Regions from separate parts of the Chryseobacterium sp. NFX27 genome, predicted to be linked through region 3. Evidence: riboswitches for the same ligand, from Rfam matches in the RefSeq annotation. Region 3 holds a riboswitch; each other region holds the start of a gene.

Region 1 (5,535 bases), on a different contig from region 3:
AATTTCCACTAGTCTGAATACTTTGCGCTTTTAATCCTAACAGGATCATCAGGAAAGAAAAAAGAAATAATTTTGTTCTCATTATGTAATTGTATTGTGTTTTAATTTTGGATGATTTCTCACCTCATTTGAGATAAAAAATAATTATACCTGATAAAAATATCATCAGGAAAAAGAGTACAGTAAATAGTGGTTAAATAATTGTTTTAAATGATTTTTCTGAAAGTGAAAAAGAAGCCAGATGTAGGTAATAACAGAGAAACAGAGTATTCTGGTTCAGTTTCCCTAATAAGAGTATTAGGAAAGTAAAAGGGAATTTTGCTTTCATTTGTGTTTTTGTGGAGATAAATATAATTAAAATTATTAAGAATCCCCGCTCATCAATTAATTGATAACTAAAAGAATTGAAAAAGCCCCTTAAAAAAGAGGCTTTGAATTATATAGTCATTCTTGGTTTCATAAGCTTGGCAACCGTTGCCGTCCATCCGGTCTGATGAGAGGCTCCTACACCGCGGCCGTTGTCTCCGTGGAAATATTCAAAGAATGTAATATAATCTTTGAAATGTTCATCATAATTAAACTTGGCATTGCCTCCGTTAAAAGGTCTCTGCCCGTCTTCATCCTTTAAGAATAGTGAACATAATCTTTTGCTGATATTCTGTGCCACTTCATCCAGGTTTTTCTTCTCGCCGCTTCCGGTAGGAAATTCCACCTTTAAGCTGTTGCCATAGTAAAAATGAAAACGCTGTAAGCTTTCCACGATCAGAAAATTGATCGGGAACCAGATAGGACCTCTCCAGTTACTGTTGCCTCCGAACATCCGGCTGTCACTTTCTGCAGGCGTGTAATACACTACATTTTCCGTCCCGTGAACAGAGAATACAAACGGATTTTCTTCATATACTTTCGACATGGCACGGATCCCGTAAGAACTTAAAAATTCGTTCTCATCAAGCATTCTTTTCAGAACCTTTGTCAGCCTGTTCTTACGTAAAATGCTCATCAGATGCTTTCTTCCCTGTCCTTCCTCATCCCAGTGAGAAACAAGTTTCGTGAGTTCCGGTTTGTTTTTTAATACCCAATCCATTCTTGCCTGGAAATTAGGCATTTTCTCCAATAGTTTATGGTCTACAATTTCCACGGCAAACATTGGGATCAATCCTACAATACTTCTTAACTTCAATGAAACACTGTCTCCGTTACCGAGTTGCAGTACATCATAGAAAAATCCGTCCTCCTCATTCCATAAACCTTCCTTACCGTCACCCAGATTTTCCATGGCTTCAGCGATATACAGATAATGTTCAAAAAACTTAATCGCCATATCTTCATAAACCTGGTAGTACTGTGCAAGCTCCATGGCAATCCGCATCATGTTAAGCGCATACATCGCCATCCAGCTTGTTCCGTCGGCCTGTTCCAGATGCTGTCCGTCTTTCAGCACCATATTGCGGTCGAAAGCTCCGATATTATCAAGACCAAGGAAACCGCCGCCAAAAATATTCTTACCGTTTTTATCCTTTCTGTTCACCCACCATGTAAAGTTCAGGAGGAGTTTCTGGAAAACTTTTTCAAGAAATAAAAGATCAGGTTTTCCGTTCTGCTTTTCATCAATTTTGAAAACCCGGAAGCATGACCATGCATGTACCGGTGGATTCACGTCGCTCAGGTTCCATTCATAAGCAGGAAGCTGACCATTGGGATGCATATACCATTCCTTTGTTAAAAGCAGAAGCTGTCCTTTAGCAAATTCACCGTCAATAATGGAAAAAGGTACACAGTGAAAAGCCAGATCCCATGTCGCATACCACGGATATTCCCATTTATCAGGCATAGAAATGATATCCTTATTGTGAAGATGGTTCCATTCCGTATTTCTTACATACTCATTGAAATTCCTGGGAGCTTCGTGGTTGGGGTCACCTTTCAGCCATTTTCCCACATTATAATGATAGAATTGTTTATTCCAGAGAAGTCCTGCAAAAGCCTGTCGCTGAACATTCCTTTCATCTTCGGTTGTTGTTTCACTCTGGATATCATTGTAGAACTCATCGGCTTCGGCTGTTCTTGTACTGAAAATTTCATCGAACTTATCGAAAGGTTCGTCTGTTTCATCGGGGCACAATCTGAAATCAAAAGTTTTGGATTGTCCCGCACCAATCATTTCATCAATAATAAAAGATGCTTTGGTCCCTCTCTTTTCAGGATTTACCGTATTGCTTCCATAAATAATATGATCATTGATCCCGTCTTTAAAATAGGTGTTTCCGGGATAAGGGGCTCCGTATAATTTGGGAGTATTTGTTTCATTTTCGCAGAAAGCACTTTTCGCAGCCAGATTCCTTGAATAGAACTTCTTGATCGAAATGCTGTCATGGTTAATATCAATGCAGCCGTCATATGAAGCATGCATCTGGGCTTTGTAGGTATTGTAGCCCCATTTCCAGTTATTCCGGAACCAGGCAGTCGGAGCTATCACAATGGGAGCATCCTGATTGCTTCGGTTATGGATGGTTACCCTAGCAAGAATATCATTATGGTCTGCTTTACAGTATTCAATGAAGATATCGAAATATTCATCATTATTAAAAATTCCGGTATCAAATATTTCGTATTCCGGTTCCTTTTTACTTCGTCTGCCGTTTTCATCAACAAGATCATCATAAGGAAAGGCATTGACAGGATATTTGTACACCATCTTCATGTAGCTGTGGGTAGGTGTATTATCTAAATAATAAAAAATTTCTTTGATATCCTCGCCGTGGTTACCCTGGGGGTTGCTTAATCCAAAAAAACGTTCTTTTACAATTTTATCTTTTTTATTCCAGAAGGAAAATGCAAAACAGAAAAGCTGTTTCACATCGGAGATTCCTGCGATACCCTCTTCGCCCCATCGGTAGGCGTAGCTTTCTGCATTATTATGGTTCGCGTAATGCCAGGCATTTCCGTTCGGGCTGTAGTCTTCACGTACATTTCCCCATTGTCGGTTGCTGACATAGGGACCCCAGTTTTTCCATTTAGCATCTTGTAATCTTTCTTTCTCAACAGTCATATTTCATCACTTTTTCAATACGAAGTTAGTTTTTTTGAAAAATAATTCCAATTCCTTTCACCTGAATAATTATTAACATACCCTTGAAACGCTTATTATTACAGACTTTTTTAATAATAAATATTTTTTCTTTTTAATTTTAAAAGAAAAGACTTATCTTTGCAGAGCGTTCATTCAAATATTGAAAATGTTATCAAGAAAGGTTGAGGGATTAGACCCTATGAAACCTTAGCAACCCTTTGTGCAAGCAGAGAAGGTGCTACGTTCTACCAATTTATTTTGGACAGATAACTTACTGAAGTTCTTTTCAGCCATTTCCTGTGGCATTTTCAATTGTATTAAAATAATAATAGAATTGAAAACAGAACTAAACTATATTAATCTTTCGTATCGTACCCATTCCCAAAAGGAATACCATATCCCGTTGACCTATCAGATCTTCGGGAAAGACCTGTATACAGCACCCGTTATATTAGTAAATCATGCCTTAACCGGAAATTCAAATGTTTCCGGAGGAAAAGGATGGTGGAAACAGCTGATTGGTGAAAATCAGGTTATTGATACGAATAAATACACAGTTCTGTGTTTCAATATTCCCGGAAACGGGTATGATCATTTTTTAATTGACGAATACGAAGACTTCACGCCATCAGATATTGCTGAAATATTTCTGAAAGGCCTGGAAGCTTTACATATCAAAAACCTTTATGCCATTATTGGAGGCTCTCTCGGAGGAGGAATTGCATGGGAAATGCTTACCAAACAACCACAGTTGGCAGAAATCCTTATTCCTATTGCCTGCGATTTTAAAACCCACGACTGGCTTCATGCCCAATGCCTGGTTCAGAAATTTCTGCTGAACGGAAATGACGAGCCCCTGCAGAAAGCAAGAATTCATGCGATGCTGTGTTACAGAACACCTCAGTCATTAAATGACAGATTTCAAAATAGATACGATCAGGAAAAACAGAGATTAGAGTCAGAAGATTGGCTCGTTTATCACGGGAATTCATTAAACGAAAGGTTTAGTTTAAGATCTTATAGATTGATGAACCATCTGCTGATGAATATCAATACTGAAGAAGAACAGTTAGATAAAATAGGTGCCCGAATACACCTTATCGCTGTAGATACAGATTTATTTTTTCCCGCTTCAGAAATCCGAATGTGCTTTGAACAGCTGAAAGAGAAAAAGAAAGAAGTTTTCTATCATGAAATACAGTCAATTCACGGGCATGATGCCTTCCTAATGGAATACGAACAATTAAATACTATCATAAAAAATATTTTGTAGAATGAGAAATGCTAACGAGATAAAGTTTTTAAAAAACAGATCAATCATCAAGTTTGAAGGAGAAGATTTCCTGGGTGAAATCGGGATCGACGGAAGAGTTTTTAAAGCGCTTACTTTGGCGCGTATCAGTGTTGGAGTGATCTCCCAACAGGCCATTGAAAACGGAATATCCATTCTGGTAAATGAAGCCGATGCAGAAAAAGCAGTGACCTGCCTGATCGATGAGTTTGAGCCGGAGAGAAAATCAGGAAAGGTTTCACAGATTTACAGCATCAATAATGTTTCCGTACTTGGATTTGTAGCGGAAGATTTCAATAAAGTTCTTGCAGAGCTGGCCAGAAACAATGTTTTTCCCCTTCTTCTCAACCAGATTGCAGGAGAAAACAGAGTCAATATTGTTGTTACCTCTTCCCAGGATGAAAAAACGAAGAACATCATTGAATCCGAAATATTCAAAAAACCTAAAACAGTTCATCTGGCAATCATTGGCCACGGAAATGTTGGAAAAACATTAATAGAGCAGGTTTTACAGTCGTCTGAAGAAATCAGAAGACGTAAAAAGATAGATCTTAAAGTAGTTGCAGTAGCCAATTCAAGAAAAATAGCTTTCAATAAAAAAGGCTTCAATGCAGACTGGAATGATGAGGTTTTAACAGCAGAACATCCGTCAAATGTAGAGGAGCTCATCAATTTTTCAAAAGAAAATCAGTTGGAAAATCTGATCGTCGTAGACAATACAGCAAGCAAAGATTTTGTGAAAAATTATCATGCACTGGCTGAAAACGGTTTTGACCTGGTTTCATCCAATAAGATTTTCAATACACTTCCCATAGAAGAATACCGTAAACTAAGATATACGTTGAGTAAAAATAACAGACGTTATCTGTATGAAACCAATGTAGGAGCCGGTCTCCCATTGATTGACACCATAAAACTGCTGCATCTTTCAGGAGAAAATATTACAAGAATAAAAGGAGTTTTCTCAGGATCACTAAGCTATATCTTTAATAATTTCTCGGTGAGAAATGATAAATTTTCAACCATTATCGGAGAAGCAATGGAAAAGGGATATACAGAACCTGATCCGCGTGAGGACCTTTCCGGAAATGACGTGGCAAGAAAACTTCTGATCCTGGCAAGAGAATTAGATCTTATCAATGAATTCCAGGATATCAACATCCAAAATCTA
Region 2 (5,535 bases), on a different contig from region 3:
TCAGAGAAGAATATTTTTTTTGATCTGAAATGATATCAGGCTGTATAATAAGGTCGGCAACCTCATTATATCTTTGTTTAATAGCTTCTAGTTTTGGAATTAATGATTTAGACATTCTGCAATTTTTGAGAGTGCAAAGATAAGAATTTATTAATTCAAATTAAAATTCCTTTAGCCTGCCCGATTCACATAATTTTTTGAAACATTAAGGTTTATGGAGTTTTTAGAACGAACAGAATATTTTCTTTATTATGGTTTTTTAAAAAATTTCCTATCAATTACATATAAAACCAGCCCAAAGGCTACAATTCCAAGCCCTATAATACTTTCTTTGGGATTATGGACAAGTGTAAAATAAAGAATATATAGACTGAAAAGCAGAAAGACTGCCGGGAAAATGTAAAAAATATTGGATTTAAATATCTTCCGCTGATCTTTTTTAAGAAAGAAAACAGTTGAAATGGAAAGACTGGCAAACAGCTGAAGAATAAAAGCCGTATATACAAAGATCTCTTTAAAGCTTCCTGTCAGGATGATCACTGAAGCTATCACAGCATGTACAAAGATCGCTCTTACCGGAATTCCTTTTTTGTTATTGACAGCAAGTGATCTCCACAAATGATTTTCTTTTGCAAAAGCCTGTGTAAGCCTTGAGCCTACCCACAAATAGCCACTGATCGTAGCAATAAGCTGTAAGGCAATAAAAACATTGACGATTTTTCCAAAACCGGTGCCCAACATATTCCCTGCAGCTTCTCCCATCACATCTTCTTTTCCGGCCAATTGGTTTACGGGCGCATGTTTCAGCATGATAAAATTGACGAGCAGATAACTTACTGTGACAAAAACAGTTCCCACAATTAAAGCTTTAGGAAGGTTTCTCTGAACGTCCTTTATTTCTCCTGCAATATAAGATGCAGAATTCCAGCCGGTATAGGAATAGGTGACAAACACCAGCGATGTTGCAAAAGCCGGGAGCATGATCTCATTCTGCCAGCTGTCAGTAAATTTCAGACTGTTTCCTGCCTCAGATCCTGAAAGCACAACGCCAAGAATCACCAGAACAATAATAAAAGCAATTTTGATAAAGGTGAAAAAATTATGAAACCTGCTTGATGTTTTGAGACTGAACGATAAGCTCGCTGCTACAAGAAAGATGAAGCCTATGGCAAAACCGTTTCCAAAAGTATAGTTAAACGCTGACAGGTATTTTGACATTGCCAGTGCCGCCAGAGCCACAGGAGCCGAAAACCCAATAATCAGAGAGATCCAGCTTACCAGATAACCAAATATCGGATGATAGGTTTCTTTAAGGTAAATATAATCTCCCCCGTTGCCTTTAAAATGGGATCCCAGCTCGGCATAGCAAAATGCTCCGAACAGGGCGAGAATTCCGCCGATGATCCACAACAGGAAAATGCTGTAGGTATTGGTAATATCAGACAGCTGAAAGCCTAATGTGGTGAATATTCCTGTCCCAATCATATTGGAGACAACGATGGCGGCAGCCGTTTTCCAGCCGATCTGGTGTGTAGCAGTACTCATTTAGCAGTTAAAAATTAAAATTAAGTCTTCCGAAGAAATAATTCCCCAGCGTTCCCATCTGAACCGGCGCATATTTAAATACTCCATAATAGGAATTTTCATAGATCTGAAGGTCCGGAAACACATCAAAAGCATTATTGGCTCCTATGGTGAGATTTATATTTTTTGTTATATCATAGCCTACACTCACATCGGTAACCACTTTAGGAGAGAACTTCTGAACCTTTCCAAACGGATGCCCATCTCTTATGACCTGACCAAAATACGTATTTCTCACCATGAAATTGAAATTTCCAATCGCATAATTCAACCCTAATGAAGCTTTTGTCTTAGGAGAAAGGGTTTCAATGATATTAATCTGGTCCGGCCCGAAGAATTCATCCTGGGAAGGCACTAAGTTTTCGGGAAAATGGAAATCTGTGATCTTAGTTTCCGTATAATTTCCCGCCAGATTGATATTTAAATTTCCTCCACCCAGTTTCCAATCGTAGGTAATGACTACATCCACTCCTTTTGTCTCTGTATCTATGGCATTGGCAAAAAATCTTCCGCTTTCTACATTGTACTGAGCCAGTCTTGGATCTTCGATATTGCTGGTGATCACAATTCTGTCTTTTACCCTGATCCAATATCCGTCAACGGTTATAAAAAGTCTGCTGGCAGGCTTCAGAGTAAATCCAGCACTGGCATTGACCGATGTTTCCTGCTTTAACTGATCAAATCCGAGCACTCCGGCTGCGTCACTGTCGTTCCTGAAAATCCCTTTGGTGACAATTCCGGATCCTGAAGTGGAGATATCGGCATAGGAATTATTAAAATACTGCTGCTGAAGTGATGGAGCCCTGAAACCGCTTCCCACAGATGCCCGTACTGCATAATCTTTTACAAATTCATACCTCATAGCTAGTTTTCCATTCAGTGTATTTCCAAAATCTGAATAATTTTCAAATCTTCCTGCCAGATCTATATTCAGTTTTTTAGCGATATCATAAGAAACATCAGCATATACCGCTGTTGAGTGCCTGGATTTCTTTAGCGCATTGTCCGGCGAAAAGCCAATAAATGATTGTGACCCGCCATTTCCTTGCACTGTGGAACCCGGAACTGCAGGATTTCCATTGATATCATACCGGGTGTAAGAAGCTTCATCTCCCGGTTTGATCTCGTACTGCTCAAAACGGAATTCTCCTCCAAATGCTATATTAAACTGATTCAGATTTTTAGAAACATCAAGATTCACCGTATTCTGAAGAAAGCTGTGTGCTCCTGCATAAAAGCCCGTTGGAGATTTTGCTCCTAGAGATGCGTTATTCGTATGGTCTACATTATAATTGAAGGTATTGCTTCCAAATGTATTGCTAATGTCAAGCAACCAGTTATTGACATTATATTTTGCTCCAACAGCATAAGAAAAGTCGTAAACCTGTGAGTTTAAAGAGGCCTGAAACCCGTTTGGATAGATAGAGGAAACCACATTATCTTTTTCTCCGGGCAGCCTTCTGAATCCAAAGCCCTTTCCTTCTTTAATGCTGAAACCTCCGAAAGAATACAGCTTAAAGCTTTCACTTAAAGGATATTCGGAATTAAAAAACAATTGGGCCTGTCTGATCTGGGCATCTCCGATCTGAAAATTAAAGTCATTCCGGGTGAGACCTCTTTCTCTAATAATCTGGTCATCCGCAGCTCTGGCTGCGATAGGATCATTGGCAAATTCATAGGCAAAATTGTCTCCGAAAATATCCAGATCATGATTTTGGGTTCTTGTGGTCTTTCCCCTGTGGCTCAATTGCAGAGAAAGATTCACATAGCTGTCTTTTTTCCCAAGAGAAGATCCGTAATTGATTCCGGCCTGATAGGTTTCACCATCATTTCTTCCTGTAATTCCATAGGATGCCGATGCTGATGCTCCGATATCTTTTTTAAGAATAATATTGACAACTCCTGCAATGGCATCAGAACCATACTGTGCGGCGGCTCCGTCTCTCAGAACTTCTATTCTGTCTATAGCAATCACCGGAATCGTACTGAGATCTGTTCCTACAGATCCATTTCCAACGGTATTCTGATAATTGACCAATGAAGTCGTATGCCTTCTTTTTCCATTGATGAGTACCAAAACCTGATCCGGCCCCATTCCTCTTAGGGTAACAGGATCAATATGTTCTGTCCCGTCGGATGCCGACTGTCTTACAGAATTAAATGACGGGATCACATAATTCAGCAGATCCTGAACCGTCGTCTGCGGAGCAGATTTCTGCAGCTTTTCTATATTGATAACATCTACAGGAACCGGTGTTTCCAGTTTTGTTCTTTTAGCATTCCTGTTTCCTACGATAATTACATCTTCGATCTGATTTCCTTTTTCCTGCTCCTGTGCGTTCACCAAAACAGCTCCCAGGAGTATAACAGACAGGCTTAATTTTTTCATCTTTGTCCTCGTAAATTAATGATACAATAGTTCTACGGACCTCATCCGCAGACATAAAAGATTTCAAGAAATGGAATTGCTGTCAGAATATTGACTTTTCTCATCTTCCCCATACCGGGTTGGAATTAGCACCTTTACACTTTTTAGAGCCGTGCAGGTTGCTAAGGTTTCATAGGGCCAAATCCCTCCACCTTTCTTGATAAATCTACTGCAAAAGTAGACTAATATTTTTAATTGACAAAAGTAGATTTATATATTCTGTGCTGTCAATAAAAAAGAGGGACAATGTTTTATTGTCCCTCTTTTTTTTATTTAATAATCATCTTCTGAATGGCAGTACCGGTTTCAGACCGCAGGTGAACCAAATAGGTTCCCGGCGGATAATTCGTTTTCAATTCATAAGTTCCGCTTTCGGTATTTAATTGAATGGAATCCATTTTTTTACCGCTCATGTCAAAAATAACAATCTCTCCGTTTTTAGCTTTGTGATATATTAATTTTGCCACACCGTTTTTCACGGGATTATCTGCAATCTGAAGTGAGAGTTTATTGGCTGCATTCACATCAGATGCTGACAGTGCACCGGCATAATTTCCAAAAATCCTGAACTCTCCTGGCTGCAAGGTAATAGGAGCTGTTGTAGAAGCGATGTTAGAAACAGAATTATCCATCAGGTTCTGCCACTGTCCTGTGTAAGGAAAGTAAGGAACGACATTCTGAGATGCCGTGGTATAGTTCGCCAAAACTACCACATTTTTCACTCCCGTTATTGTATTGTCATACACATAAATCCTGGTAATCAATCCTTCAGGATCGTTGGTAAGGTTATTGGATTCTACAGTATATGTTTTTGATTTGAAAACCGGATAGGTATTTCTGATATTGATAATTTTGGCCCAGGTATCATACACTGCTTTTCTGTTGGCGTTGGTATCATATCCTAAAGTAAAAGCAACAGGCTTTTCATCTGTTCTGCATCCGTTACTGATCGTACCGTCTGCACATCTGTTGATACTGAATTCATATCCCAGCTCTCCAAACTGCCAGATCATTTTCGGCCCCGGAATGGTAAAGAATGTTGCTCCGAAAGTTTTCATTCTTTCCAAAGCAGTGTTCAGATTGGTAACATTGTAACTTCCATTTACTGCTCCATAAGCAAGATTTTTAAACATTAATCTTTCTTCATCATGACTTTCCCCATAACCTACAGCATGCATATTGGTAAAGCCGTGAAGGCTGTGATTCATTCTGTCATAGCTGCTGTTTTCCTTGTAACCCATTGTGTTTTGGTTATAGGGTTCAGTCTGTTTATTCCAAAGCATCACTCCTTTTCCTTCTGCAATTCTATAATTAGCCCACTGCTGTTCTTCCGCATCGGTTCCCAAATGTTCAAAAATCATATAGGAATTCGGATCGATTCCCCACTGTTTGTCAGCATAATATTTAAGAACATCTACCCTGTCCTGCTGATATGCATTGGTACAGGCTTCATCATTGGCAGAGCAGTTTTGGGTAAATCCTTTTGTAAGGTCCCAACGGAATCCATCAATTTTATATTCAGT
Region 3 (5,535 bases):
TGAGATAGCTGAACTGGTAAAAGCTCGCCAGATTCAGATAACAGAAAGCACGCAATGCTTTGGCCTGTCCTTTTACCTGATCTTTTTTCGCCTGGCTCCCTTCTGTCTGGTCAATACGGGTAATCACATTATTCATATTATTTATGGTTGAATATAATGTTGACCATATAAACTGAGGCCTTGAAATCGTATTGTTGACCATCTCGGTAAAAGCATATGCTGACGGGAAACCGTATTTATTCGTTAGGATCGCCGCATCACTTCCCATAGCATCGCTGGCTCTCAACACTGTTGAATAGCCTATATTTGCATAGGTTGGTCCGTCATCATGAAATTTCGCCCAAGCTCCATTAATTACTGTTTCTGCACTTTCTGCCGTTTTAAAAACCTCTGCACCGTTAGCCTGATCTGTAGGAGCTGTTTCCAGCTCATTTTCACAGCTTGTCAGCGACCATACCGCAATCAGGGCAAAAGATATATATTTTAATTTTTTCATTGTTTCAATTTTAAAGAGTTAAAGAGTTGCCTGAAGACCGAAAGTTATCGTTCTCATGGCTGGATACCTGTAATAAGTAGTCCCGTCCAATGCCTGTTCCGGATCCATTCCTTTATGTTTGTAGAAAGTCAGGAGGTTTTCTGCCTGAACATAAATTCTAAACTTTTTCAGACCCAGCTTTTCAAAATAATCCGAAGGAAGCGTATATCCAAGACTCACATTTTTAAGCCTTGCATACGTCCCGGAATATAAAAATCTTGTAGACGTTGAGTTCCAGTTATTTGTTGTAGTGCTTAAAGCCGGAACATCTGTATTCGGGTTTTCCGGAGTCCATCGGTTTAACATTTCTGCACTCCAGGCGCGTCCTCCCGAACTTCCGTTAGACATCAATGAGGTATAATCCGTATCAAGGATCTTTCCACCAACGCTGAATGTCAACAGTCCCGATAGATCAAAGTTTTTATAGGCAAGACTTGTGGTAATCCCTCCCGTTACTTTAGGCAGGGCAGATCCTTGTACTGTTTTGGTAGCTTTTGCATACTCGGAAGTTGTTCCGTCTACTGTATTTCCATTCGCATCCTGGTAGATATATCTCCATAAAGGCTTTCCATTGGAAGGATCAACGCCCATCCATTCAGGAATAAAGAAATCATAAATTGAACCGCCTACTTCAAGACGCTTGGTTCCTGTTATTACAGATCCTTTAGGAAGTTTTGTAATCTTATTGCTTAAAGTACTCAGGTTGACATCCACATTCCACTGGAAATTATCATTCTTAATGGGGGTTGTGAACAATGAGAATTCAAAGCCTGTATTCTGTATCGTCCCGACATTAAACGGAAAATCACTGATTCCAAGGGATGGGGCAACCGGCATATTAAACAGAAGGTCCTGGCTTTTTCGTTTAAAATATTCTACATTACCTTTCACCCTGTTATTAAGAATGGCAAACTCAAGGCCTACATTTAAATTAAGATTGGTTTCCCATTTCACATCATTGGTCTGTACTTTTTCAAGAACAGTTCCCGGTTCACCAAGATTATTATAGAATTTATACAATTCCTGATAAGCATAATAAAGTGAAGATCCGTTGGGCCTTCTTAATTTATCATTCCCCTGGCCGCCATAACTCGCCCTTAATGTAAGCTGATTAAAGACATTTAAATCTTTAATGAAATTTTCATTTGAAACCTTCCATGAACCTCCTACTGACCAGAATTTCCCCCATCGGTTATCGGCAAAGAATCTTGAAGATCCGTCCGCCCTTCCAGATACTGACAGAAAGTACGTATTTTTAAAATCATATTCCGCTCTACCCAGGAAACTCAACAAAGAAAATTTGTCGCTGTTTCCACTGAAGCTTCCTAACAATGCAGCTGCATCAGGCTCGTAATAGTAAGGAAGAGAAAACTGGCTTCTGGAACCGGATATCGTCTGGTAATCATATTTATAAAATTCCTGCCCTGCTAAAACATTCAGATGATGTTTTCCGAATTTCTTGTCAAAAGTCAGAATATTACTGGTTGTATAGGAAAGCGTCCTGCTGTTTGATCTCGTTACAGAACCGCCAATCTCACTTCCTTCTCCAACAAGCGGATTGGAATAGTAATGACCGTTATAATTCAAAAGATCAACTGAAAAGCTGGTTTTAAATTTTAATTCCGGTAGGAAAGTAAAATCTAAAAATCCTTTTCCCGAGAAGTTGTCTTCTTTATTTTCATTCTTGTCTAAAGGAAGCGTTGCCGCAGCATTTTGATTCTGCAATGCACTTGTAGGCCTGTATTTTCCAAAATCATAAACTCTATTTCCCTCTGCATTCAGAACATAACTTCCGTCCGCATTTCTTTCATAATATGGATAAAATGACGGAATTACCCTGGCTGCATTAATGATATTATCGGCTCTTGAATCTGAAGATGGCGGTGCATTCTGGATACTGTTGGTATAACTTAAATTCACACCTGCATTCAGCCATTTCTTAACCTCGGAGTTGATCTTCAACCTGGTCGCAAATTTTTGAAAACCAGACTCTATGGCAATTCCCTTATCATCAAGATACCCTAATGAAAAGAAATAATTGCTTTTTTCGCTGCCTCCGCTGATATCAAAATCAACCTGACTTCTGGAGGCTGTCCTTTGAAGAATATCCCGCCAGTCATCATTCCATAAAGCTTTTGCTCCCGGCAGAAGCTTTCCGTCTGTTCCTACAGGATTTGGGAATCCGGTTCCATAAGGATTTATTCCCAGAGCATTCACCAGATTATTGCTTGCCATTTGTCCGGCCTGTTCAGAAGATATCTGTCCGGATTTGTATCCGTTTCTCAACGCTTCCCAATACAGCTGGAAATATTCATCGGTACTTACCTGTTTATAATCTTTTACGGCTCTGCTGGAAAATCCCTGACTGATGTTAAAATTTACTCTCGATTCTCCTTTTTTACCGGATTTCGTTGTAATGATAATAATCCCGTTAGCTCCTCTTGAACCGTATAATGAGCTGGCTGTAGCATCTTTCAGAACACTGATGGATTCTATATCATTCGGACTGATGGAGTTGATATTCCCGTCAAACGGAATCCCGTCTACCACATAAAGAGGATCACTGGAAGCACTGATAGACCCCACTCCCCTTATTCTTACGGAAGCCGTTGAACCAGGCTGTCCGGAAGCGCTTACCGCCTGAACTCCAGGAACCTGCCCTTCCAGAGCTTTTGTAATATTGGTAACGGGCCTGTTATTGATTTTATCACTGGAAATGGTGGCTACTGAACCGGTATAACTTGTCCTTTTTGCCTTACCATAAGCAATTACAACCACTTCATCGATTTCCTTTTCGTTGATCGTATCTTTTTTCGGTTTTACTTCCTGTGCATTTGTACTGATAATTCCTAAGAAAAATACAGCAACCGGGGGAATCCAAATTTTAGAGTTAATTAAATTTCTACTAATCATAATCAATTTTATTTATCATATATTAAAAATTAACCCTTTGCAGAAAAGTCAGCAAAGGGCATCGATAAATACGATTAACCAAATGCTTATTTTTCCTTTAAAGGCTGAATGTAACACCTTGCACAGAGGCAGGTTGTTAAGATTTCACAGGGTCAGTTCCCTCCATCTTTCTTTATAAGCCGATCGAAATATGAGTGCAAATCTAAAAACAATTAGTCTACAAAACAAGTAGACTTTAAAATTTATTATGAAATATTTTCAAAAATTAACTTAAAAATTAATTAAAACCCCATGCATCAAACAATTACACAATTACGAAATAACCAAACATGATAAATATCATTACATATAATGTAATTAGCCAAAACTGAAAAAAAAAGTTCGAAAATAGAACTAAACTATTTAAATTTATAGAATGAAAGTTTTAATTATTAACGGTCCCAACCTGAATCTTTTAGGCACAAGAGAACCTGAGATCTACGGAAGTATATCTATGGAAACCTGTCTGGAAAAACTAAAATCTGAATTTATTACTCATGAACTGGTTTATTACCAGTCCAATATTGAAGGGGAGATTATAAACCGTCTTCAGGAAGATGATTTTGATGCTTTGGTAATCAATCCTGGAGCATATACCCACTATTCATATGCTATTGCAGACTGTTTAAAGAATATACGTAAGCCGAAAATCGAAGTTCATATCAGTAACATTTATAAAAGAGAAGAATTCCGTCAGAAATCTGTAACGGCCGCCAATACAGATGCGGTATTATCAGGCTTTGGAATGGATGGGTACAGATTGGCGATTATAAGTTTGAAATGATAACTAATCCATATTATAATGTTCTAAAATGCTTCGACTCCGCTCAGCATGACATACCAATACTAAATGTTTCGTTTTAAAACATATTGGCAATGATTATCATTCTGAGAAGTTGCGACATTTAAAATATAAAAAAAGCCTCATCAATGATGAGGCTTTTTGTTGTATTAGGTAGTCTGCTGCTGAAGCTGAGGTCCTGAAGAAACTAATTTCTTCCCTTCTTCAGTACCGCAGTACTGCTCAAAGTTTTTAATATATCTTGCAGCAAGATCTCTTGCTTTTTCTTCCCATTCTGAAGCACTGCTGTAGGTTTCTCTCGGATCTAAGATTCCTTCGGAAACATTCGGAAGCTGTGTAGGAATTTCAAGGTTCATGATTGGAATGTGAGTTTTAGGAGCGTTTTCAATAGAACCGTCAATGATTGCATCAATAATTGCTCTCGTATCTTTCAGAGAAATTCTTTTTCCCGTTCCGTTCCATCCGGTATTTACTAAATAAGCTTTCGCCCCATGCTCTTTCATTTTACCGATCAGTGTTTTAGAATACATTGTCGGGTGAAGGGTAAGAAATGCCTCTCCGAATGCAGGAGAGAAAGATGGTTCCGGTTCAGTGATTCCTCTTTCTGTACCGGCTAATTTGGAAGTATATCCACAAAGGAAGTGGTATTGTGCCTGGTTTTCATCTAAAATAGAAACCGGAGGCAATACCCCGAATGCATCAGCAGAAAGATAAACAATCTTCTTAGCATGTCCTGCTTTAGAAGGAAGAACAATCTTATTGATATGGTAAATTGGGTAAGATACTCTTGTATTTTCAGTGATAGAACCGTCAGTATAATCAGCAATTCCATTATTTACCACTACATTTTCAAGAAGCGCATCTCTTTTGATCGCTCTGAAGATATCCGGCTCTTTTTCTGCCGAAAGGTCAATCACTTTAGCATAACATCCTCCTTCATAGTTGAATACACCATTATTATCCCAACCGTGCTCATCGTCACCGATCAGGAATCTCTTAGGATCTGCAGATAAAGTTGTTTTTCCAGTTCCGGAAAGACCGAAGAAAAGAGCTACATCGCCCTCTTCACCTACGTTGGCTGAACAGTGCATAGAAGCCATTCCTTTCAATGGAAGGTAATAGTTCATCATGGCAAACATACCTTTCTTCATTTCACCTCCGTACCATGTACCTCCGATGATCTGTAGTTTTTCAGTAAGATTAAACATAATGAAGTTTTCAGAATTCAGTCCCTGAGCTTCCCAGT

Evidence for each region. A riboswitch is a leader RNA that binds a small molecule or an ion and turns the genes downstream of it on or off. The one in region 3 is predicted to bind S-adenosylmethionine.
Region 1: another riboswitch for S-adenosylmethionine. It lies ahead of J4Q03_RS12845 (alpha/beta fold hydrolase); the one in region 3 lies ahead of J4Q03_RS08355 (SusC/RagA family TonB-linked outer membrane protein).
Region 2: another riboswitch for S-adenosylmethionine. It lies ahead of J4Q03_RS10070 (TonB-dependent receptor plug domain-containing protein); the one in region 3 lies ahead of J4Q03_RS08355 (SusC/RagA family TonB-linked outer membrane protein).

Annotation. Positions count from the first base shown of each region.
Region 1 covers NZ_JAGEKK010000010.1:52,590-58,124, reverse strand. The annotation lists gene J4Q03_RS12855 (T9SS type A sorting domain-containing protein) at 1-82, opposite strand, end outside; gene J4Q03_RS12850 (MGH1-like glycoside hydrolase domain-containing protein) at 437-3,052, opposite strand; SAM riboswitch class I at 3,240-3,346, shown strand; gene J4Q03_RS12845 (alpha/beta fold hydrolase) at 3,408-4,346, shown strand; gene J4Q03_RS12840 (ACT domain-containing protein) at 4,348-5,535, shown strand, end outside.
Region 2 covers NZ_JAGEKK010000007.1:174,992-180,526, forward strand. The annotation lists gene prfA (peptide chain release factor 1) at 1-115, opposite strand, end outside; gene J4Q03_RS10065 (APC family permease) at 250-1,545, opposite strand; gene J4Q03_RS10070 (TonB-dependent receptor plug domain-containing protein) at 1,553-3,973, opposite strand; SAM riboswitch class I at 4,071-4,179, opposite strand; gene J4Q03_RS10075 (alpha-amylase family glycosyl hydrolase) at 4,282-5,535, opposite strand, start outside.
Region 3 covers NZ_JAGEKK010000006.1:38,034-43,568, forward strand. The annotation lists gene J4Q03_RS08350 (RagB/SusD family nutrient uptake outer membrane protein) at 1-496, opposite strand, end outside; gene J4Q03_RS08355 (SusC/RagA family TonB-linked outer membrane protein) at 515-3,448, opposite strand; SAM riboswitch class I at 3,532-3,629, opposite strand; gene J4Q03_RS08360 (type II 3-dehydroquinate dehydratase) at 3,864-4,271, shown strand; gene pckA (phosphoenolpyruvate carboxykinase (ATP)) at 4,439-5,535, opposite strand, start outside.